4 regions of the Ectothiorhodospira sp. 9100 genome follow, and region 3 is predicted to be linked to each of the others. Evidence: riboswitches for the same ligand, from Rfam matches in the RefSeq annotation. Region 3 holds a riboswitch; each other region holds the start of a gene.
The links. A riboswitch is a leader RNA that binds a small molecule or an ion and turns the genes downstream of it on or off. The one in region 3 is predicted to bind cobalamin.
Positions count from the first base shown of each region.

Region 1 (3,349 bases), on a different contig from region 3:
GAGGATCTGACCCACTGAGCTGATCGCCCCCTCCCCTGGGTTGCCCCGTTAGCGAGGTTGTCCCAAGGGCGGCAGCGGGGTGGCATTCACTCCAATGGTTCCACTTGATGCAGCTGCAGACTGCGCCCTTCTTCGGGGGCGTAGTGAAAACGGCCTGTCACCTTGACGGTCTCACCCAGGTGAGGGGCGATCATATCGTCCGGTTCAACCCCCACGCGACGCAGTTGCTCATCCTCGATCCAGTAGTGCAGGGGGTCCTCCACGTAGCGCACCACACCCTGAGTGGTGATCATTTGGCCATCATGGCTGGCGGGTTGGGACGCAAGTACCATCAGGGGGACTTGCGCGGCGGGCTCCTCTCCACCGCAGGCTGATAGCATCAGCCAGGTGGTGGCGGCGGCGATCAGGGGTAGGGAACGGGCGAATCTCATAGGAACTCCTTAAGGAGGGGAGGGTAGGGGGTTGGGTTAAGCCCCGGCGTTTCGTTGCAGCCATCGATCCAGTTGATTGGCAAAGGCTTGCCGGTCACCCTGGCTGAGGGCTGGCGGGCCGCCGGTGTCGACGCCGCTTGCCCTCAGGGTGTCCATGAAGTCTCTCATCTGCAAGCGTTGGCGGATTGTGTCCCGGGTGTACAACTCACCACGCGGGTTGAGTGCCTGTCCCGCCTTGTCCAGTACCTCGGCGGCCAGGGGGATGTCGGCGGTAATGACCAGGTCCCCCGAGGAGATCCGGCGCACGATTTCGTTATCCGCCACATCGTAGCCGGATCCCACCTGTAGGGTTTTGATAAAGGGTGAACGCGGTACCTGGATGAATTGGTTCGCTACCAGGGTGACGGAGATTCGGGTGCGTTGTGCCGCACGAAACAGGATCTCCTTGATCACCACGGGGCAGGCATCCGCGTCCACCCATATGCGAGGGCCGGGGTCGTGTGTGGCGGGTTGAATGGATGTCATTGCACCAGTGTAAACCACATTTCTGTTCAGGATCCCCTGTGATTGCCCTGACTCCCTGCATCCAGGGGGTGAAGCCCCCCTGGATGCAGGGGAGTTAAAGGGGGACTTCAGAGCGGGTTGCCTTGGCCTGGCATGCCCGAACCGCTTTGACCAGGTCGTCATTCGGGGCGGGGGCATGCCCCCAGCCATCCATATGGATCAACTGCTCCAAAGGCAATCGAGGGCGCCAGCCTGCGGCTTCCAGTTCAGGTTTGTCGTGGAAGTGGCTGACACGGCCAATACACAGATAGGCCACGGGGACGATCTCGTCAGGTAGATTCAGTACCTCGCGGATGTCCTCCGGCCGAAAGATGCTCACCCAGCCCACGCCCAGCCCCTCGCTGCGGGCGGCCAGCCACAGGTTCTGCACGGCGCAGACCACACTGTAAAGGTCCATTCGGTGGTCGTGGGTGCGACCAATCACCACCGGGCCGGCACGCTCCCGGTCGCAGGTGATGCACAGATTGATGGGGGCATCCAGAATGCCCTCCAGGCGCAGACTGCGGTAGGTTTCCTGTTTCTCGCCTTCGAACATCCCCGCTGCCTCTTCATTGGCACGGGTGAACGCCTGATGCGCCCGATCCTTGATTTGCGGATCCTTGACGACCACGAAACTCCAGGGCTGCATGTAGCCTACCGAGGGAGCAAAGTGGGCCGCCGTCAGGATCCGGGCCAGCATATCATCGGGCACCGGGTCGGGCAGGAACTGCCCTCGCACGTCCCGCCGGCAGAGCATATTGCGGTAGATGGCCTCGCGTTCGGCCTGTGTGAAACGGTGAGGTTCGTGGTTTGAATCACCAGCCTGCATGTTATTCCCCTTGTTCAAGCAGGTGGGACGGCAGCCCGGCCTTGCTGCCGCATAATGAAGCTGTCGGGCCGGTCTTCTGACTCGGGTTCGTCCCGTGGAAACGCCTTCCCGCGCATGGCAGTGGCATGATGTCTCCGCGGTCCCCCTCACAGCGCTGGGCGCGTTGCGGACTCGGTGATCGTGGATCGATCACCCCACCGCATTCCCGATTCTCCCGTGTAAAAACGGGCACCCGACAGCCGATGATGAATGGCGGGGTGCAGTATAACGGATAGTCTGCCTGGTTCGGCAGGATGTCCCGGGTGGAAACCGGTGCCCCATTTTCCAAAACCTGTCGGTATACTGACCGCATGGATGCGCCTACATTTGCCGTCACCGATGGCCCCCTGCTTCAACTGACTGGATTGCAATCCGATCACATGGGGCCGGTTGATTTGTCACTGGCGCTTGGCGAACTGTTGCTCATCGCCGGGCCCTCCGGAGCCGGCAAGTCGCTGCTGCTCAGGGCTATTGCCGATCTGGATCCCCTTCGTGGCCAGGTATGGCTGGACAACCAGTTGCGGGAAACCATTCTCCCCGCCCTTTGGCGCCGCCAGGTGGGGTATTTGCCGGCAGAGCCCGTGTGGTGGGCGGATACCGTGGATGCGCATTTCACGGGAGTTCAGGACGACTGGCTGGAGCAGTTGGGGTTCCAGTCGGACGTGCGCCAATGGGAGGTGGAGCGCCTCTCCAGTGGCGAGCGTCAGCGCCTGGCCCTGGCCCGGATGCTCGGCAATGGTCCTCGAGTGTTGCTCCTGGATGAGGCCACGGCCAACCTGGATCCTGACAATACTCTGCGCATGGAGTCCCTGGTCAGGAGATATATGACTGAACGACAGGCCGGCACCATCTGGGTCAGCCATGACCATGAGCAGCGCCAGCGACTGGGTGGCCGTCTGCTGATGATGGAACGGGGGCGGCTGGCCGAACCCGCGCTGGAAGCGAGGGCCTGAACATGGAGGTGATACATCTTTCCCCCTGGGATCTGAGCATCGCTACCCTGCTGGTCATGGCCTTGGCGCTGTTGACGAGTCGCGTGGGCATGGGCCTCTCCAAGGGCCTGCTGGTGGCAGCGGCGCGCACCGTGATCCAGTTGCTGCTCATCGGACTGGTGCTGACTACCTTGTTCGAGCACGCTGCCCTGCATTGGGTGGCTCTGATGGCGCTGATCATGCTACTGGTGGCGGGCCGCGAGGTGATGGCACGCCAGGCAAGGCGTTTTCGAGGCTGGTGGGGATACGGTATTGGCACCCTGGCCATGTTCACATCGGCCTTTACTGCCACGATCCTGGCCCTCACGGTCATCATCAGCCCCGCCCCGTGGTGGGAGCCACAGTACGCTATCCCCCTGCTGGGTATGCTGCTGGGCAATACCATGACGGGCATTGCCCTGGGCCTGGACCGGCTCACCACCACGGCCTGGCAGCAGCGGCGCATGATCGAAGGGCGTCTGATCCTGGGGCAGACCTGGTCCGAGTCCATTCAGGATATCCGCCGGGATGCCGCC
Region 1 is NZ_JAJNAN010000011.1:48,202-51,550, forward strand. It holds gene LPW29_RS05450 (transglutaminase family protein) at 1-18, shown strand, start outside; gene LPW29_RS05455 (hypothetical protein) at 87-431, opposite strand; gene LPW29_RS05460 (YaiI/YqxD family protein) at 468-956, opposite strand; gene bluB (5,6-dimethylbenzimidazole synthase) at 1,051-1,803, opposite strand; cobalamin riboswitch at 1,853-2,054, opposite strand; gene LPW29_RS05470 (ABC transporter ATP-binding protein) at 2,154-2,795, shown strand; gene LPW29_RS05475 (ABC transporter permease) at 2,798-3,349, shown strand, end outside.
Region 1: another riboswitch for cobalamin. It lies ahead of bluB (5,6-dimethylbenzimidazole synthase); the one in region 3 lies ahead of LPW29_RS04050 (TonB-dependent receptor plug domain-containing protein).

Region 2 (3,349 bases), on a different contig from region 3:
CAATGTTCATGGATCGAACTGACAGGACAAGCGACGGATATCAACCTGCAGCATCATGCGACTCGTGAGATCGCTCGAGTCGCACCGCGGGCCAGGCTGAAAGTAAGCACGATACAGACCCTGGCAGATGGCATCTCGAAAGGTTATGGCCTGGGGATTTTGCCCCACTGGGTAGCCGAGTGTCCCCGGCATGGCATCATGCCCGGTCGTTTGTCGCGCATCCTGCCGGAATGGGAGCCAAAGCCCACCGATCTGCACATCCTGTTCAAATCCGGCTTGAGATCGGCGTCGGTAGATTCGTTGATCGAGCACATTATAGACCGCCTGCCCTCACGCTGGCGTCTGTAACCTGCAACAGCCCCCTTGAATCGCCGCTACGATGGCGACTGGAGAATCCCCCCATGTATCTCATCGATCGTATGGTGGAAGCCCGTATCGAGGAAGCCGAGCGACGTGGTGATTTCCAGAACCTGCCAAGCGCGGGAAAGCCGCTGAATCTGGAAGACGACTCTATGGTGCCTGAGGAGTTGCGCACTGCCTATCGGCTGCTTCGCAACAGTGGCTTCATCCCCGAGGAGGTACGTTTGCGCAAGGAAATACACGAGGTGGAAGATCTGCTGGCGGCTGCCAAGGATCAGTCGCTCAAGGATCAGCATTCGAAGCGTCTACGGCTATTAATGGACCGGCTGGGTCAGGAACGGGGCATGAAACCAGTCCTGAGCGCGGACTACTTCGATCAGGTCTGCCAGCGTCTTGAGCGGCGTTGACGACTACATCCAGCTGCAATAAAGTATCTACTTAAGTAGATACACCCAGCCCTGGAGATTCCCATGCAAAGCGAGATCAAACGCTGGGGTAACAGCGCCGCTGTGCGGCTTTCCAGCAAGATTCTGGCGCAGGCCAGGCTGGATGTCTCCAGCCCGGTCACCATTCACGTTAAAGCCGGCAAGATCGTGATAGAGGCTGCCGACAAACCTCCCCGCAAGGTCAATCTTCCCTTTTCGGAGGCGGATCTTCTGAAAGGGCTGGATGCCCATGGCGCTCATGCGGATGAACTGGCTTCCCCTTCGGCGACCGAAACGGGAGATTGATCATTTGCGCATCTTAACGTGGAAGAGCCCAGGTTCAGCTACGGAAGCTCCCTTCTCCCCCTCGGGGGGAGAAGGGCTGGGGATGAGGGGGTAAGGGAGGCGCTGTGCCAGTCCTCGCCCCTCACCCCAACCCCTCTCCCCTCAGGGGAGAGGGGCCTGGATCGTATCTTTCATCATCGGGGGTGCTGCGCGCCCGGCGGCATGACAGTTAGGTGGCGGGCACGCTGTCCACAGATCCTGTGGATATCTTTGTGGACAGCGTGTCGGAAAACCTCGAAAAGCCTGGCCTGACGGGCATTGCCGTCAGATTGGTCAAAAAATCGCCACCCCAGGCTAACTCAATAATTTATATAGATTTATTCTGAATGTCCTCCATGGGCGATTTCCCCTTGACAGAAAACCGGGCAATCGACTAAGCCCCAGCCCGCCTGTGCACAAACACACGCTGCATGGGAGTCAGTTCCAGAATCAGCACCCTTCGTCAAGTTGAATCGGCGCCAATTAACCTGATAGTCTCCGCGGTTGTTCTGGGTGCCTGCCGACCGTCCCGGTCTGGCAGGTTAAACGGGAAGTCCGGTTCAGTCAGCCTTGCCTGGCGAGTCCGGCACTGCCCCCGCAACGGTAGGTGGTAACGGCAGATTTTCTCATGCCACTGCGCGGCTCACGTCCTTGTTCGGGCGGGTCGCGTGGGAAGGCAATCTGCCAGAGGGCGTCATCGCCCTCCAGGCCACAAGTCCGGAGACCGGCCCTGGACAGACCCGAACACTGCGGGGCGCTGCGGTCGGGGCCGGTCATGGATAGCCCTCCTCCTTCCCTTCTGGTTGGTGCGTCCCTCTCGTTCGGCCCGCCTTCGCTGACTCCCCGTGGTCCATCCGATCACCGCGCACGGGGTGGTGCGCGCAAGGAACATCCATGCACAAATCGAATCCCCTTGTACTGGCCATGGTGTCCGGCACCCTGGTGTCGCCCAGCTTTGCAGGTCAGGCCAACCATCATCCATCTGCCGTTGTTGAACTGGATAGCATCGTCGTCCAGTCCCGAATCCCATCGAACCGCCGAATCACAGACGAGGACATTCGCAGGCACCAGCCCCTGGATGTGGCGGACATCTTCCGCTCCGAGGTCTCCGTGGATGTGGGCGGCGGCAGTCGCAATGCGCAGCGCCTTTATCTGCGGGGACTGGAGGCCAGCAATCTCAATGTGAACATCGATGGCGCCCGCGAAGGCCGCAATCTCCACCAGCATCGAGGCAGCCTCGGCGGTCTGGACCCTGATCTCATCAGGCAAGTGGAAGTGGACCCACGCCCCTCGGCCGACCAGGGTCCCGGGGCCCTGGGGGGGCGCGTGGCATTCACCACCAAGGATGCTCAGGATCTGCTCCTGCCAGACCAGCAACAGGGCGCTCGCATGAAAGCCGCGTATGCCAGCGCGGATGAGGCATGGCTGGGTTCAACCTCCCTCATGACCCGGCTGAACGAGGACTGGGGCGCCCTGGCCCATCTGCGAGCCGTGAATCGTGAGGATTACCGTATTGGCGGGGGCGAAACCATGCCCCATTCCGGTGGGCAGGACAGGGATTACCTGTTGCGGCTCAGCCGACTGCCCACACAGGGTCATGAGATCCGACTGGGTGCCCAGCGCCACACATTCACCGGCGATCATCCCTATGGGTCCCGGGGCAGCGACTTCGGCGACCCCCGCGAGGACCAGGCCCAGGATGAGGTGGTCAACGCGTGAGACAGCATCGCTGGACCTTGCAACATACCTATGACGCCCCGCGGGACTGGCTGGACTGGAACGGCCACCTTTACTTCACCGACCATCAGCTGCAGCGACTCGACAACGATACCCGAACCCGTACGCGGGAATACGGCGGCGATGCGAGGAATACCTTCCACTTTGATCACTTGGACATCCAGCACCGGCTGACCGTGGGCGTGGACTATTACCTGGAGGAAGGTCGGACGGAAGGCCCGAGCATCTCCAGTGAGTCCCGCAACCTGGGGGCATTCATCCAAAATCGCATGCACCGGGGACGCGTGTCGCTCTCCCTGGGGGCGCGATTCGACGACTTTTCCACCGAGTTCTACCAGCAAACACTGTCGGGAAGCGCTGTTTCCCCCAACGTGAGCGCGGAAGTGGAACTCCCCGCCGGCCTGACCGCCTTTGCCGGTTATGGCGAGGCGGTGAGTGGCGCCGGGATCATTCCCGTCGGCTGGATGGCCTACATCAATGAGGACACCAACCTCAACGATGGC
Region 2 is NZ_JAJNAN010000036.1:11,573-14,921, forward strand. It holds gene LPW29_RS11125 (LysR family transcriptional regulator) at 1-348, shown strand, start outside; gene LPW29_RS11130 (DnaJ family domain-containing protein) at 402-767, shown strand; gene LPW29_RS11135 (AbrB/MazE/SpoVT family DNA-binding domain-containing protein) at 831-1,091, shown strand; cobalamin riboswitch at 1,604-1,856, shown strand; gene LPW29_RS11140 (TonB-dependent receptor plug domain-containing protein) at 2,004-2,828, shown strand; gene LPW29_RS11145 (TonB-dependent receptor domain-containing protein) at 2,825-3,349, shown strand, end outside.
Region 2: another riboswitch for cobalamin. It lies ahead of LPW29_RS11140 (TonB-dependent receptor plug domain-containing protein); the one in region 3 lies ahead of LPW29_RS04050 (TonB-dependent receptor plug domain-containing protein).

Region 3 (3,349 bases):
TAAACGCCGCCCACCTGCAGGGAGGTACTATTCGTCTCGGCGGAAGTCTCATCACGTCGTGCGCCATAGACCAGATCCAGGCGATCGTTCACCTGCCATTCATGCTGCAGGAAAACACCGCCGACCCACTGACTGAACCTGGGCTCTGCCCGGGGTTCGTGGTCCTGATAGATCTGCTTTTTGTGCTCAAAGCCGGCCAGTACAGTATGGTCTGCACCGGGCCGCCAAGTGGCAAGCAAGTCATTGACCCGGTCTTTAAACGTGACCTCCCGTGGGCCGAATTCGCTCTCGGATGAGGAGACAAATCCAAAGCCCGTTGGATCCAGAAAGGCGTTGGAGCGATCCAGGTTGAACCGGCTCTCGTAGATCTGATACCGAAATTCCAGGGCGTCGGTAACGAGCCAATCGGCGCTCGCCGCCAGATCCCGGCGGCCACTGTCTTCGCTGCGGCGGGCGGGGAAACTGCCGGCCTTGACGGTTTCACCACTTTCCGCGAGTCCGGTAGAGACAGGAGGCGTATCGTGCAGGAACCGTGTCTGCCGCTCCTCCTGCATCCATCCGCCTTCGATCTCAACCTGCAGATTGTCTGTCACCCAGTGGTTCACCCCGGCCCGAAGGTTATAGACGTCTGCCTGTTCCCGGTGATCCCGATCAAAGTCGTAGGGGGCCACATCAACGAACGGCCGGGCATCCACGTTTCCCGTGGCCCGCTCATGATAGGCATCCCGTTCCATGACGTCAGCAAACAGGCGCACTCGGGTATCCGGCGTACCGCCCCCCAGATACAACGCACCGTGGCGACGCTGACCACCCTCAGCATGGGCGGGTACTCCAACCTGGGCCCCCACGCCCCCCTCAAACCCGGACTTGGGACGTCGGGTAATGATATTGATCACGCCGGCAAGGGCATCGGCACCGTACACCACGCTGCCCGGTCCTTTGACGATCTCGATCCGCTCAATGTGACTGACCGGCAGGCGGTTCAACTCCCCGCCCCGACCGGACGTGCCGGCAACACGGCGACCGTCGATCAGGTAGATGATGTCGGCCCGGCCGCCGCCGCGTATGGAAAAGGCGTTGCCATCCGAGCCGGTGAAGAGGCTCGACTCGGCCCGTAACACCTCGTCAAGCATGGTCGCCCCGCTGCGCCGGACCGCCTCGCCGGAGATGACCTGCGTACTGGCCGGCGTGCGTTCGACCCTACGCTCAGTGCGGGTGGCAGCCGTCACGGTCATCTTCGGGAGGGTATATGCAGAATCCTCGGCGGATGCTGTAGACCCGGCAACAAGCAAGGACAAGGTCGTGGCACTGCTCATCAGCGCCGTCATCAGGGTTCGATCACTCATTGAAGCTGACTCCTGGGCGCGCACGACCCCGTGCGCGCATGGAAGGTCCATGGGCCGCGGGGAGTCAGCAAGGCAGGCAGTATCAGGCAGGACACAACCACATAACGGTGTCGCGCACTCGGCGCCCACCCCGGCTTGCCGCGCCCCGCGGTACTCGGGTACGCCATAGGCCGGTATCCGGGCTTGTGGGTCTGAGGCATCGATGCCTCAAGGTCGCAGTCCACCTTCCCACGAAACCCGCCGTTGGAGGACGAGGACTTCGCAGTGGCTCATCAGGGTCTGCAACCACCCACCTACCGTTGCGGGGGCAGCGCCGGCTTGATCATCATCGGACGATTGAACCGGTCTTCCCGTTTAACCCACCGGAGGAGAAAATCCCGGCAGGCACCTATGGCGCGGCGGAGGGTATCACGAATGGAAAGAAGACCTATTTGCAAAAGGTCAATCAGCTGGACTCGCGCAACGGATGCAGTTGATCCCTCGCAATGCCGATGAAGTAGGGTGCTAAGAGCGCCACAAGCAGACGCTGACAAAAAAAGAACGTCTTTCTGACCCCTGCTCGGGCGAGAGGCCCCGGAGCAGCCGCCCAAGTTGCTGTTTTCGCACATCGAGCTGCGCGTCCTGGATGTCAATAAACGCGCAGCAGATCGCTCCAACACGTGGTGTAAGCGGGTGAGAGTCGTCCGCGCTTCATCACCCAGGGCTGGTGAATACCCTGACCGGCCAGCCATACCCGCCCCCTGCCCTGCCCGTTGATTTGATCCATCACCTGCATCAGTGCATCACTGCGCTGGGTGTCGCGTGGCTGAGCAAACAGGTCGGTCTGCCACTGACCGGGGGCGTACAGGTCGCTCAACATCACCCCGGCCTTGGCATAGGCAAACCCGTCTCGCCAAAGCTCGTCCAGCACGGTCAGCGCCAGACGGTTCAGATCCCGGGTATCCCGGCTGGGCTCGACCAGGGTTCCGGTGGCGGTGCGGGCGTACCGGGGCAGATCATCGCGATACAGCGGGGTCTGGATGAACACGCTCACCTGACGGGCCAGGCGGTCGTTCTGGCGCAGCTTCTCGGCAGCACGGGCCACATAGGTGCTCACAGCCTCGCGCATCCGATGCTTGCAGGTGATCTGCTCGCCGAAGGAGCGAGAACAAAGGATCTGCTGGCGTGCTTCGCTATCAGGGGCGAATTCCAGACAGGCCTCCCCGCGCAGTTCCCGCACCGTGCGCTCCAGGACCACGGAAAAATGCTGCCGGATCCACCCCGGATCGCTCTGGGCCAGCTGTGCGACCGTGTGGATACCCAGGGCCTGCAAGCGGGCCTCCAGCCGCCGCCCAACGCCCCAGACCTTCGACACCGGCAGCATCGAGAAGACGGCCAGTTGTTGACGAATATCGCTCAGTACCACTACACCCCCGGTCCCTGGATCCCGCTTGGCCATGGCGTTGGCCAGCTTGCTCAGGGTCTTGGTGGGCGCGATACCCACGCAGGTGCGGATCCCGGTCCACTGTTGGACAGTCTCCCGAACCTCGTGTCCGAAGGCCTCCAGATCCCGGTGTTGCAGGCCATCCAGGTCCAGGAAGGCCTCATCGATGGAATAGACCTCCACCTGCGGTGCCAACCCTTCCAGCGTCTGCATGACCCGCGCAGACAGATCCGCATACAGGGCATAGTTGGACGAGAAGACCGCCACCTGGTGTCGCCTGAGCAGCGAGCGGATCTGAAATGCCGGCACGCCCATGGCAATACCAAGGGCCTTGGCCTGCGGGGAGCGAGCCACCACGCACCCATCGTTGTTGCTCAGGACCACCACCGCACGACCGCGCAAATCCGGGCGAAACAGTTGCTCGCAGGCGGCATAGAAGTGGTTGCAGTCCACGAGAGCAAACATGCCAACCCGGCTCACGGTTGGCGCGCAAGCCGGCGCACGACCCCTGTCACCACACCAAAGACCTCGAAATCCGAGTCCTCGCTGACCTCGATGGGGGCATAGTCCGGATGACGGG
Region 3 is NZ_JAJNAN010000007.1:90,023-93,371, forward strand. It holds gene LPW29_RS04050 (TonB-dependent receptor plug domain-containing protein) at 1-1,346, opposite strand, end outside; cobalamin riboswitch at 1,498-1,753, opposite strand; gene umuC (translesion error-prone DNA polymerase V subunit UmuC) at 1,975-3,234, opposite strand; gene umuD (translesion error-prone DNA polymerase V autoproteolytic subunit) at 3,246-3,349, opposite strand, start outside.

Region 4 (3,349 bases), on a different contig from region 3:
AGTACCGCGCCGGAGACGAGGATCGTGTCTCCTGCTCCGGCGCGGGTCTGGCAGAAAGCCTTCAGAACATTGTCCAAGGGGTGCTTCAGGCCGATTGACCCGCACGATACTCAGGCGGCTTTTTTCTGCTCGAAGCAGTCCTGGTGCCGCCCTCATAGTCGAGGACATCAGTGAAGCCGGTATTGTCGAGCTTCGCCGCGGCCTTGCGGGAGGCGTCGCAGTCGAAGTTGGCGCAATAGACCACGATCTTGCGATCCTTGCCCCCGGCGACGCGACCCACCTGCTGTTACGTCCCACCCTATCAGAGGCCTCCCATCACGCCCTCTCTGAGGCGAAATAAAGAGCTCGCCTCGCATGAGCCTCACCAACACATGGGAATAACCTGTCCGGTCCAGAGCGGTTTGGAGTCACTGGTCAGTGCAGAGCAAATGCCCGGTTCGGGCCGACAGCCGATACCAACCTTTTGCACTCAGGTTAAACCTGCAGTGCAGGTGGCATATTGGGGCCCAAAAGTTCCAGCACCTGGGCGCGATCGAAGGATCTCCGCCGCTGGACAACCCGGGCAAGTGGGTGGACATTATGACGCGTGAACCCGCATGCGTTGCAGGAGTTGATTGCTGATCTCGCCGAGGCGTTCGCTCTACCCGGCGTGGCCGCTGGTGTGTGGCACGCCGGGAAGGAAAGCATTGCTTACCACGGGGTGACGAGCATCGAGAACCCGTTACCGGTTGATGAACACACACTGTTCCAGGCGGGTTCCATTGGCAAGACATTGACCGCCACGGCGGTGGTCAGGTTGGCCGAGGCCGGTGTTTGAGCAGGATTAAGTGCCGTCGTCACAGCCAACCACGCTGCATGTGAAACTCGTGAGCGGCCAGGTGGATCGTTACGTGTTCGTGGACGGGCCCTGCCGGGCGTCATCGGCTATTTTGTCCCTGGTGGTGGGAACTTGCACCCGGTCAGCAGCCCTACGATCCCGGCGAGCAGGCGGACCTGGTGGCCTATCTGCGCAGCGCGCTGGATCTTCATGGTGGTGATGAGACTGAATCACACTGTGTGCGATAGGCCGGCTCGCCAAACCCAGAGCCCCTGTCGTAGCCATGACAAGCACTCAGTTCCTGCACGTCGCCGGCTACGTGAACCTCAACGACACCCATTACACGGCCCAGGCGAGCCTCAACCGGCGAATTGCCGCCGTATCGATCATGCGCTGAGTCCAGGGCTTGTGCCAATGATGTGCTGTGGCTATCCTCTCGCGCGAATGGTGCCCGGCATGAGTCGGGAGAATAGGGAAACCGGTGCGGAGGCCTCCTCCTAATCCGGTGCTGCCCCCGCAACTGTAAGCGGAGAGTGCCCTCCATCGCCACCGGACCAGCCCCCTTGGGGACGGCCGGGAAGGCGGAGGGTGCTGCGACCCGCGAGCCAGGAGACCTGCCATCCATTGATAGCCGCCAGACCGGACGGGGTGTCCGGCGGAGGGATCGCCAATGGCGACATGTCCCAGCCTCGGGCTGTGGGGCATTTCCTTTCGAAAAAGCGCACTCCACCGGGACGGCCCTGACATTCCGCGCCGCACGCCCTTCATTGGTGTGCTGCCGTGTTTACCAACCGAAAGGCCGATCATGACCCGATTCTCCCGCGCCGCCGCGATCCTCGCGCCCACGCTTGCCCTGGCACCCGCCGCCGCCACGGCCGAAACGCTCACCCTGTTCGTTTCAGGTCAGGATCTCGCAACCGAAGGGTTCAACGCCCCGCAACTGACGAAAGACGGCTGGCAGCTCAGCTTCTCGCGTGTGATCGCCACCGTCGACCATGTGACCGCCTGGCGCACGGATCCGCCGTTCGCGGCAGACGGCCCCGGGATCACCGGCGATGCGCTGGAAATGGTTGGTCCCTTTACCGTTGACCTGGTCGCTGCCGATGACAAGGACCGTGTCGAGGTGGCCACCGTGGACGCCGAACAAGGGTTTTACAACGCACTTTCCTGGACGTTGGCGCCAGCGCCGGAGGGCGAGTTTGAGGGATTTTCACTGGTCTTCGAGGGCACGGCCACCCGCGATGGGGAGGAGGTGGACTTCACCCTGGCCACCCGTGATGCAATCGCCCATGCCTGCGGCGAATACGTGGGCGACGAACGCAAGGGCTTTGTCACGACTGGCGAGGGTTCCGACCTGGAGATCACGCTGCACCTGGACCATTTGTTCGGCCGCGCAGACTGGGCTGCTGATGATCCCACCAACCTTGAGGCACTGGGTTTCGACGCCTTTGCTGAAGGCGGGATGCAGGAGTTCTCGCTGAATGGTCTGCATGTTGGTCATGTGGGCGAGGGACATTGCCATGACGGCCCACTCTAACGGGGTTGCCACGGCGATGGCGGGGCTCCTGGCCCTTGCGCCGCTGACTGCGCTGGGTCATGCCGCGTTGCTCGATGCCGAGGCAGCCACGGCCATCCGTCTGCACGCCCAATACGATACCGGCGAGCCCATGGCCGAGGCGCAGGTCATCATCTACGCCCCCGACAATCCCACCCGCGCCTGGCGCCAGGGTACGACCGACGCCGAGGGGCGCTATCTCTTCGCTCCCGACCTGGAGGTGCCCGGCCGCTGGACGGTGCAGGTGCGCCAGGCCGGGCACGGGGCCGTTGCCCATGTGGAGGTGGGCCCTTCAGGCGCTGATGGAGATGCCGATGCCCCTGTTCTCGCTTTCACAGGCGGGTACGCTGAGACCGGGCCGCTGCAGCAAGTGGTGATGGTGGCGCTGGTGGCCTGGGGTGCGTTGGGCACGGGGCTTTACTTCTGGCGCCGGAGGCGTGGCGATGCATCTGCCTGACGGATTGCTGCCGGTGGGCATGGTCGTCGGCGGCTATATCGGCAGCGCCGCGCTTCTGGGTTTCAGTCTCACCCGGATTGCGCGCCTGCCCGATCCGGGCGCGGCCATGCCGAGGGCAGCGATGCTGACCGCAGTGTTTTTCGCTGTTTCATCCCTCGCGGTGCCGGTGCCGCCAACGACGGTGCATCCGATGCTGGCGGGGCTGATGGGCGTGCTCCTGGGCTGGTACGCGGTACCGGCGATCCTGGTAGGCCTGTTCCTGCAGGCGGTCCTGTTCGGCCATGGCGGGCTGACCACGCTGGGGCTGAACGGGTTGATCCTTGCGCCGGCCGCGCTGATCGCCTGGGGGGTCTGGCGGGCCCTGGAACCACGGGCGTCCACCTTCGCGGCGGTGATTGCCGGCAGCGGTGGGGTGGTGCTGTCTCTGGCGGTCTTCGCCGTTTTCGTGCTGTGGGGACTCCCTGCCGAGGTGGATGCTGCGGCGGAGCGGGCTGCGCTGGCCGTTTTCCTGCTTGCCCAT
Region 4 is NZ_JAJNAN010000041.1:8,903-12,251, reverse strand. It holds gene LPW29_RS11790 (TIGR01458 family HAD-type hydrolase) at 1-98, shown strand, start outside; gene LPW29_RS11785 (rhodanese-like domain-containing protein) at 86-280, opposite strand; gene LPW29_RS11780 (serine hydrolase) at 587-817, shown strand; cobalamin riboswitch at 1,246-1,453, shown strand; gene LPW29_RS11775 (hypothetical protein) at 1,623-2,354, shown strand; gene LPW29_RS11770 (carboxypeptidase-like regulatory domain-containing protein) at 2,338-2,829, shown strand; gene cbiM (cobalt transporter CbiM) at 2,816-3,349, shown strand, end outside.
Region 4: another riboswitch for cobalamin. It lies ahead of LPW29_RS11775 (hypothetical protein); the one in region 3 lies ahead of LPW29_RS04050 (TonB-dependent receptor plug domain-containing protein).